3 regions of the Cellulomonas sp. ATA003 genome follow, and region 2 is predicted to be linked to each of the others. Evidence: riboswitches for the same ligand, from Rfam matches in the RefSeq annotation. Region 2 holds a riboswitch; each other region holds the start of a gene.
The links. Region 2 has a riboswitch for cyclic di-AMP ahead of REH70_RS16250 (C40 family peptidase). Riboswitches for the same ligand answer to the same signal wherever they lie in the genome.

Region 1: another riboswitch for cyclic di-AMP. It lies ahead of REH70_RS07525 (C40 family peptidase); the one in region 2 lies ahead of REH70_RS16250 (C40 family peptidase).
Region 3: another riboswitch for cyclic di-AMP. It lies ahead of REH70_RS02490 (C40 family peptidase); the one in region 2 lies ahead of REH70_RS16250 (C40 family peptidase).

Annotation. Positions count from the first base shown of each region.
Region 1 covers NZ_CP133990.1:1,532,166-1,534,419, forward strand. The annotation lists gene REH70_RS07510 (HAMP domain-containing sensor histidine kinase) at 1-346, shown strand, start outside; gene REH70_RS07515 (hypothetical protein) at 343-579, opposite strand; gene REH70_RS07520 (hypothetical protein) at 576-773, opposite strand; cyclic di-AMP (ydaO/yuaA leader) riboswitch at 1,019-1,205, shown strand; gene REH70_RS07525 (C40 family peptidase) at 1,207-2,010, shown strand; gene REH70_RS07530 (prolipoprotein diacylglyceryl transferase family protein) at 2,210-2,254, opposite strand, start outside.
Region 2 covers NZ_CP133990.1:3,268,179-3,270,432, reverse strand. The annotation lists gene REH70_RS16260 (iron dependent repressor, metal binding and dimerization domain protein) at 1-708, shown strand, start outside; cyclic di-AMP (ydaO/yuaA leader) riboswitch at 866-1,063, shown strand; gene REH70_RS16255 (hypothetical protein) at 1,114-1,323, opposite strand; gene REH70_RS16250 (C40 family peptidase) at 1,433-1,903, shown strand; gene REH70_RS16245 (phosphodiesterase) at 1,916-2,254, opposite strand, start outside.
Region 3 covers NZ_CP133990.1:496,249-498,502, reverse strand. The annotation lists gene REH70_RS02495 (YncE family protein) at 1-505, shown strand, start outside; cyclic di-AMP (ydaO/yuaA leader) riboswitch at 688-854, shown strand; gene REH70_RS02490 (C40 family peptidase) at 960-1,646, shown strand; gene REH70_RS02485 (F510_1955 family glycosylhydrolase) at 1,822-2,254, shown strand, end outside.

The DNA.
Region 1 (2,254 bases), 1.7 Mb from region 2:
CGATCGGATGGCGCAGGTCCTGGGCAACCTGCTTGACAACGCGTTGCGTCATACCCCGCAGGACGGGGTCGTGCGCATCCGCGCCGGTGCGCACCAGGCCGGGGTCGTTCTCAGCGTCGAGGACAGCGGTGAGGGCATATCCGCGGATCACCTGCCTCATGTCTTCGAACGGTTCTACCGCGCCGACACCGCGCGTGATCGCGTGCACGGTGGTTCGGGCATCGGGCTGGCGATCACCAAGGCCTTGGTCGAGGCGCACGGCGGTTCGGTCAGCGTTCACAGTGCGGGCAGCGGGCAGGGCACCACGTTCCGGGTGTTCCTGCCCGCCGCCGGCGGATCTGGCTAGATCCGGTCGTGCATGGGAGGTTCCTGCCGCACGTTCGATGCGGGGCGGTGGTCGTGCCCTGACTCAGCGTTGCCGTGCCCGCGTCCCATCATGAACATCATGCCGGCCATCATCAGCGGGCATGCCAGCAGTGCAGCCCACAGCAGCGCATCCGCGAGCGGTACTCCCGCGACCAGCAGTCCGACAAGCAGGACGGCGCCCCCGATGAGCATGTGCTTGAGGTGGTTCTTCATGGCGTTCCCTTCATGGTGACGGCATCTGGGTCGGACAGCTCGCTTCGCAACAAGCGATAGGTCTCGAGGTCGATCTGCCCGGCGGCGAGCCGTGCGTCAAGCACTCGACCCGGATCTGCCCGGTCGGGGAAGAGCCGGTTCAGCCCCCAGAGCACCAGAGCGATGAGGCCGATCCAGAAGGCCAGCATCACCACCCAGCCAGCGGGACCCATCTGCGTGCACCACAGGCCCATCGCGCTTCCCTTCCCCGGGCGAACGGCGCACCTCGTGCCGTCTGCCGTCCACGCTCGCGCGGTCAGGTTGAGAACGCACCAGGTGCACCATCAAGAGTCGGTGAAGGCGACGGCCAGGCCGCGACACGCCGCCGACGCCGTTACCCCTCCGTGACAATCGCCGGGAGACGTGGTTTCATCGACCCGCCCGGATGAACCGGGCGACCCGAGGTGGACCGCCGAGTCCTGCCACCACCGAGGGCACATCGATGCTTCATGGCAGGAGCGGGGGACCCAGGTCTTCCGGGCACCGGTCACGGTGCCCTTGGGGTGAAGCCGGTCGTACGTGACCGGCCGGGCACAGCTCTCCGTCCGAACCCGACAGCTCACCTCGTAGGCGACCGGAGAGGTTCGCATGCCCGAAAGCTCGATCGCCGCCCGCCACCGCGCGGCCGGCAGGCCCACGACGCCTCTGAACGACCTGGCCGCGACGGCCACCGGAAGCCTCGCCGTCGTCGGCCGCCGCTCCGCGGTCGCCGCCGCCTCGTCCGGCCTGGTCGTCTCGATGCTGGCGGCGCCTGCGTCGGCGGCGCAGTCCACCGACGGCTCCGCCGCGCTGCCGGCTGTGGACACGTCCGCCCTCACCGCCTCGGCACGGGCGGTGCTCGACACAGCCCCCGCGGTCACCGTGGCCGCGGACGCCACCTGGACCTTCGACGTCCCTGCGGTGACGGTGATCGCCGACCCGCCACCGCCACCGCCGCCGCCCGCCCCCGTTCGCGCAGCGCCGGCGGCATCGCGCAGCCAGGCGCGGGCCGCGGTCCCGGCCGAGGCGGCTCCTGCGGAGGAGGCCGAGACCCGCGGTGCGCCGGCTCCGGCGAGCGCGAACGGCAACGCCATCGTGGAGATCGCCTCGCGGTACGTCGGCGTGCCGTACCTGTGGGGAGGCACCACGCCCAACGGGTTCGACTGCTCAGGCTTCACCTCGTACGTGTACGCGCAAGTCGGCATCACGTTGCCCCGCACCTCGTCAGCGCAGCGCAACGCCGGGACCGTGGTCTCCCGCGCGGACGCCCAGCCCGGCGACCTGATCTGGTCACCCGGCCACATCTCCATCTACGCCGGCGGCAACATGCAGGTGGACGCCCCGACCCCCGGGAAGACCATCCAGATCCGCGAGATCTGGCAGTCCAACCCCACCTTCATCCGGGTCACCTAAACTCGTGGCAGGGTCGCGCACACGGAGGGTGTGCGCGACCCCGCCACGTTCCCGTCACGGTCGGGCGAGGTGGACGCGCCAGTGCCTCTCCGCAGCCGACGCGCCCACGGCGACGTTGGGGATCAGGGAACGGCTGGCGCTCAGGGAACGGCTCCGAGCGACGCTCGCGGACGCGCGGGTCAGGAGCGCCGGCAGCGCATCATCCGAGCGGGACCCGCTCGGGCGACGGGCGTGGGCTCGTCGA
Region 2 (2,254 bases):
ATCTACGAGCTCGCCGAGGAGGGGATCGTCCCGCTGCGCGCCCGGATCGCCGAGCGGCTGGGGCACTCCGGCCCGACGGTGTCGCAGACTGTGGCCCGCATGGAGCGTGACGGACTGGTCGTGGTCAGCGGCGACCGTCACCTCGAGCTCACCGACGACGGCCACCTCAAGGCGATGCGGGTCATGCGCAAGCACCGTCTCGCGGAGCGGCTGCTCACCGACGTCATCGGGCTGGACTGGGAGTTCGTGCACGAGGAGGCGTGCCGGTGGGAGCACGTCATGAGCGACCGCGTCGAGAAGCGGCTGCTCGACCTGCTCGACCACCCGCACCACTCGCCGTACGGCAACCCGATCCCGGGGCTGGGGGAGCTCGGGGAGGAGCGTCCGGACGAGCACTTCCTCCAGGGGGTGCTGCCGCTGCGCAGCGTCGCCCCGCTCGACGGGCAGCGGACGACGGCCGTCGTCGAGCGCCTCGGGGAGCCGCTGCAGACGGACGTCGAGCTGCTCGCCCGGCTCGCCGGCGCGGGTGTGCGCCCGGGCCAGACCATCACGGTCGAGGCGAGCACCCACGTGGTGACGGTCGGGGCCCCCGGGGCCGACGTCGTCCTGGACCTGCCGGACGAGGTCGCGCGGCACATCTTCGTGGCCGCCCCGGTGGCGGTGGACACCGGCGTCACCGCGGGGGCCGACGACGTCGTCGCGCTCTGAGCGAGGGGCGCTCGACCGGCGGCCCGCTCGCCCGCCCACGTGGGCTTGGTCACGATTCACCCGCTCACGGTGATCTGACCGTGACCGAAGCGTGACATTCGGGGTCGGGCTCGGGTACGTTCGGCCTGCTCCGCGGAACCCTCCTCCGCGGTAGCCCATGCGCGGCACGCCTAACCCTGCCGGCGCGCGTGGTTCCGTACGACTCGCCGGCAGGGGCGGGGGACCCGATCACGTGGGCGCCAGAGATGGCGTCCTTGGGGTGAAGCCGAGCGGTCGTCGCCAGACGCCCGACCGGCCGAGTGCATCTCCTACTCGAACCCGACAGCTGACCTCGTAGGCGTACAGGAGAGGCACACGTGTCCGTGAGCACCACTCGCGCCCGGCATCGCGCTGCGCGCCGCCCGGTTACCCCCTGACCGACCTCGCGAACGCCGCGACCGGCTCGATCGCCGTCGTCGGCCGTCGCACCGCCGTCGCCGCGGCCTCCGCGGGTCTGGTCGTCTCGACCATCGCCGCGCCGGCCGGCGCCGCGCCGGGGACCGAGACGGCGTCGGCGAGCCTGCCGGCCGTCGACACCTCGGCGCTGACGGCTGCCGCTCGCGCGGCGCTCGCCACGGCCCCCGTCGTCACCGTCGCCGCTGACGCGCAGTGGACGCTGGACGTCCCCGCCGTCACCGTCGTCAAGGACCCGCCGCCCCCGCCGCCGCCCGCGCCCGTCGTGGAGGTGAGGGAGACCCGCCGCAGCACGGCGGCCGCCTCCCGCTCCACCACGCGGCAGCCGGTGCGTGCGGCGACGTCGTCCGCTGCCGAGGCCCCGGCCGCGCCGGTCGAGGCCGCTGCGGCCAGCGCACCGGCGTCGGCCGCCGGCAGCACGATCGCGTCGATCGCCCTGCGCTACGTCGGCGTCCCGTACGTCTCCGGCGGCACGACGCCCTCCGGGTTCGACTGCTCGGGGTTCACGTCCTACGTCTTCGCCCAGGCGGGCATCTCCCTGCCGCGGACGTCGGGTGCGCAGAAGGGTGCGGGCACGGTCGTGTCGCGCGCCAACGCCCAGGCCGGTGACCTCATCTGGTCCCCGGGCCACATCAGCATCTACCTCGGTGACGGCAAGCAGATCGACGCGCCCCGCCCGGGCAAGTCGGTCCAGGTCCGCTCCATCTGGCAGAGCAACCCGACCTTCATCCGGGTCGGCTGACCTCCGCTCGGCTCACACGAGGCCCCGGGACACGTCCGTGTCCCGGGGCCTCGCGCTGTCCGGGGTCGGGGTACCTGTGGCGTCCGGCGCGACGGCGGACGCGATGTGCACCCCGGCCTCGGCGAGCAGGCGGTCGGTCGCCTCCGCGTCGACGTGGCGCCCCACGGTGGGGTGGTCGCCGATCGGCACGACGGAGTGCATCACGGTGTCCGCGTAGACGTGCACGAGGTTGAACGCCTGGGCACCGTCCCGCCCCCGGGTCCCGCGGCCGGGGGTCTGCAGGTCCTGGGTGTAGCAGGTGGCCGAGGCGACCGACACCGGGATGCCGGCGAACGTCGCCGACGTCGAGTA
Region 3 (2,254 bases), 1.3 Mb from region 2:
CGACGGCGAGTTCGCCTACGTGAGCCTCGCCGGCGAGAACGCCGTGGCGAAGGTCGACCTCGACGGGTTGAAGGTCGTGGCTACGGTCGCGGTCCCGAGTGCGCCTGTGCAGCTGTACCTGTCCGAGGACGGCACGACGTTGCTCTCGGCCGACCAGGGCACCGAGACGGCACCGGGGCGCACGCTGTCGGTGATCGATCCCTCCGAGATGACCGTGGTTGCGAGCATCGAGACGGGCGCAGGTCCCCATGGGGTGGTCATGGACCCGACGGGGGCCATGGCGTGGGTCACCAACATGTACGACGACACCGTCTCCGTGGTTGATCTCAGGACGAAGGAGATCGTGGCGACGGTGCCGGTGGGGGACAAGCCGAACGGCATCTCGTTCAGCGCGCTGTCCATTCCTGCGGCGTCGCCCACGCTCGCCGAGGTCGCCGTCCCGGACTACGCCGAGGCGGACGCGGGCGCCGAAGAGGGACACGAGGGGTCGCACGACCACGGGTGATCGCGGTCCCGAGCGTGGCGGGGACTCCCGGTGCGCGCCACGCTCATGGTCGGCTCTGGCGCCCCGAGCCCGAGGGGCTTTCGCGGGCCGAGCACGCTTAGGCGGCGCCACAGTGACGTGCGGTCGATGGCGTGCCTAGTATCGGGGCGCTCCCGACGTGGTCCAGAGTGGCCAGACGCGGACGCCGAGTCCTGCCACCGTCGAAGGTCCAGAGCTTCAGCGCGATGGCAGGAGTGGGGGAACCACGTTCTTCCGGGCACCGTGGCGGTGTCCTTGGGGTGAAGCCGGTCGCTCATCGACCGGCCGGGCTGCTCCGGCCCGAACCCGACAGCTCACCCCGCAGGCGGTAGGAGGGCTCCGCATGCCTGCAGGTCACACTCGCGCACGTCATCGCGCGCCCGGGCGCCCGACGACACCGGTGTCGATGGCCGCTTGCGTGGTCGCCGACAGGGCGGTGGCGACCGGCCGCCGCACCGCCGTGGCGGCCGCCTCGTCCGGCCTTGTCGTCTCGATGCTGGCCGCTCCGGCGTCGGCCGACAGCGGCACGCATGTGCCGGCCGTGGACACCAGCGCCCTGACTGCATCGGCGCGCGCAGCGCTGGCCACGTCGCCTGTGGTGTCGGTGCCCGCGGAAGCGACCTGGGCCTTCGACGTCCCGGCCATCACGGTTGTCGCGGACCCTCCGCCTCCGCCGTCAGCTCCTGAGCCGGAGCCGGAGCCCGCGCCCTCACGCAGCCAGGCACGTGAGGCAGCGCCGACCGCCGAAGAGGCGACCCCAGCGCCGATCGGCGCGCCGGCGCCGGCCAGCGCGAACGGCAGCGCGATCGTGGAGATCGCCGCTCAGTACGTGGGTGTTCCGTACCTGTGGGGTGGTACGACGCCGGACGGTTTCGACTGCTCGGGATTCACCTCCTACGTGTACGCGCAGGTCGGCATCACCCTGCCGCGGACGTCCTCCGCGCAGCGTGAGGCCGGGACCGTGGTGTCGGCTGATCAGGCGCAGCCTGGGGACCTCATCTGGACCCCGGGTCACATCTCGATCTACGCAGGCGGCAACCTGCAGATCGACGCTCCGGTACCCGGTAAGACGATCCAGATCCGCGAGATCTGGCAGTCCAACCCCACGTTCTTGCGCTTCTGACCGCTGCTGCGGTCGGGCACACCTCGGTCACCAGCTTCAGCGCCGCGCTGCTGTGTTCGAGTCGCTCGCCCGCCTGATCGCGATCACGTGCACCGTCCGCCCCTGCTAGACAGCGAAAGTGGTCTCCTTGGCTACGTTGCACGGTCGCCGGCCGCAGGCCTGCGCACGGATCGTCATGGCCGCGCTGGTCACCGCTGCGGTTGGCGGTTGCGCCGAGCCGGAACGGCTGCCGTCGGAGCCAACCATCCCGCCGTCGGCGTCCTCCGACCATCCGCACATCACCCGCGAGGACGCCGCGTCACCGCAGGCCGAGCAGCTGGAGCTGGACGGCGGTCTGCCGAGTGACCACGTGCATGGCGTAGCGGTCAATCCTGCCGACGGCCTCGTGTACCTGGCCACCCATGACGGTCTGTTCCGTTACGGGGCAGGCGGGCCTGAGCCCGTGGGCCCGGTCGTGGATCTCATGGGGTTCACGGTGGCCGGCCCGGACCACTTCTACGCCTCGGGACACCCGGGGCCGGGTGTGGACCTTCCTCAGCCTTTGGGCCTGGCGGAGTCCCGGGACGGCGGCCTGACGTGGACGCCGGTGTCACGGGGCGGGGAGTCGG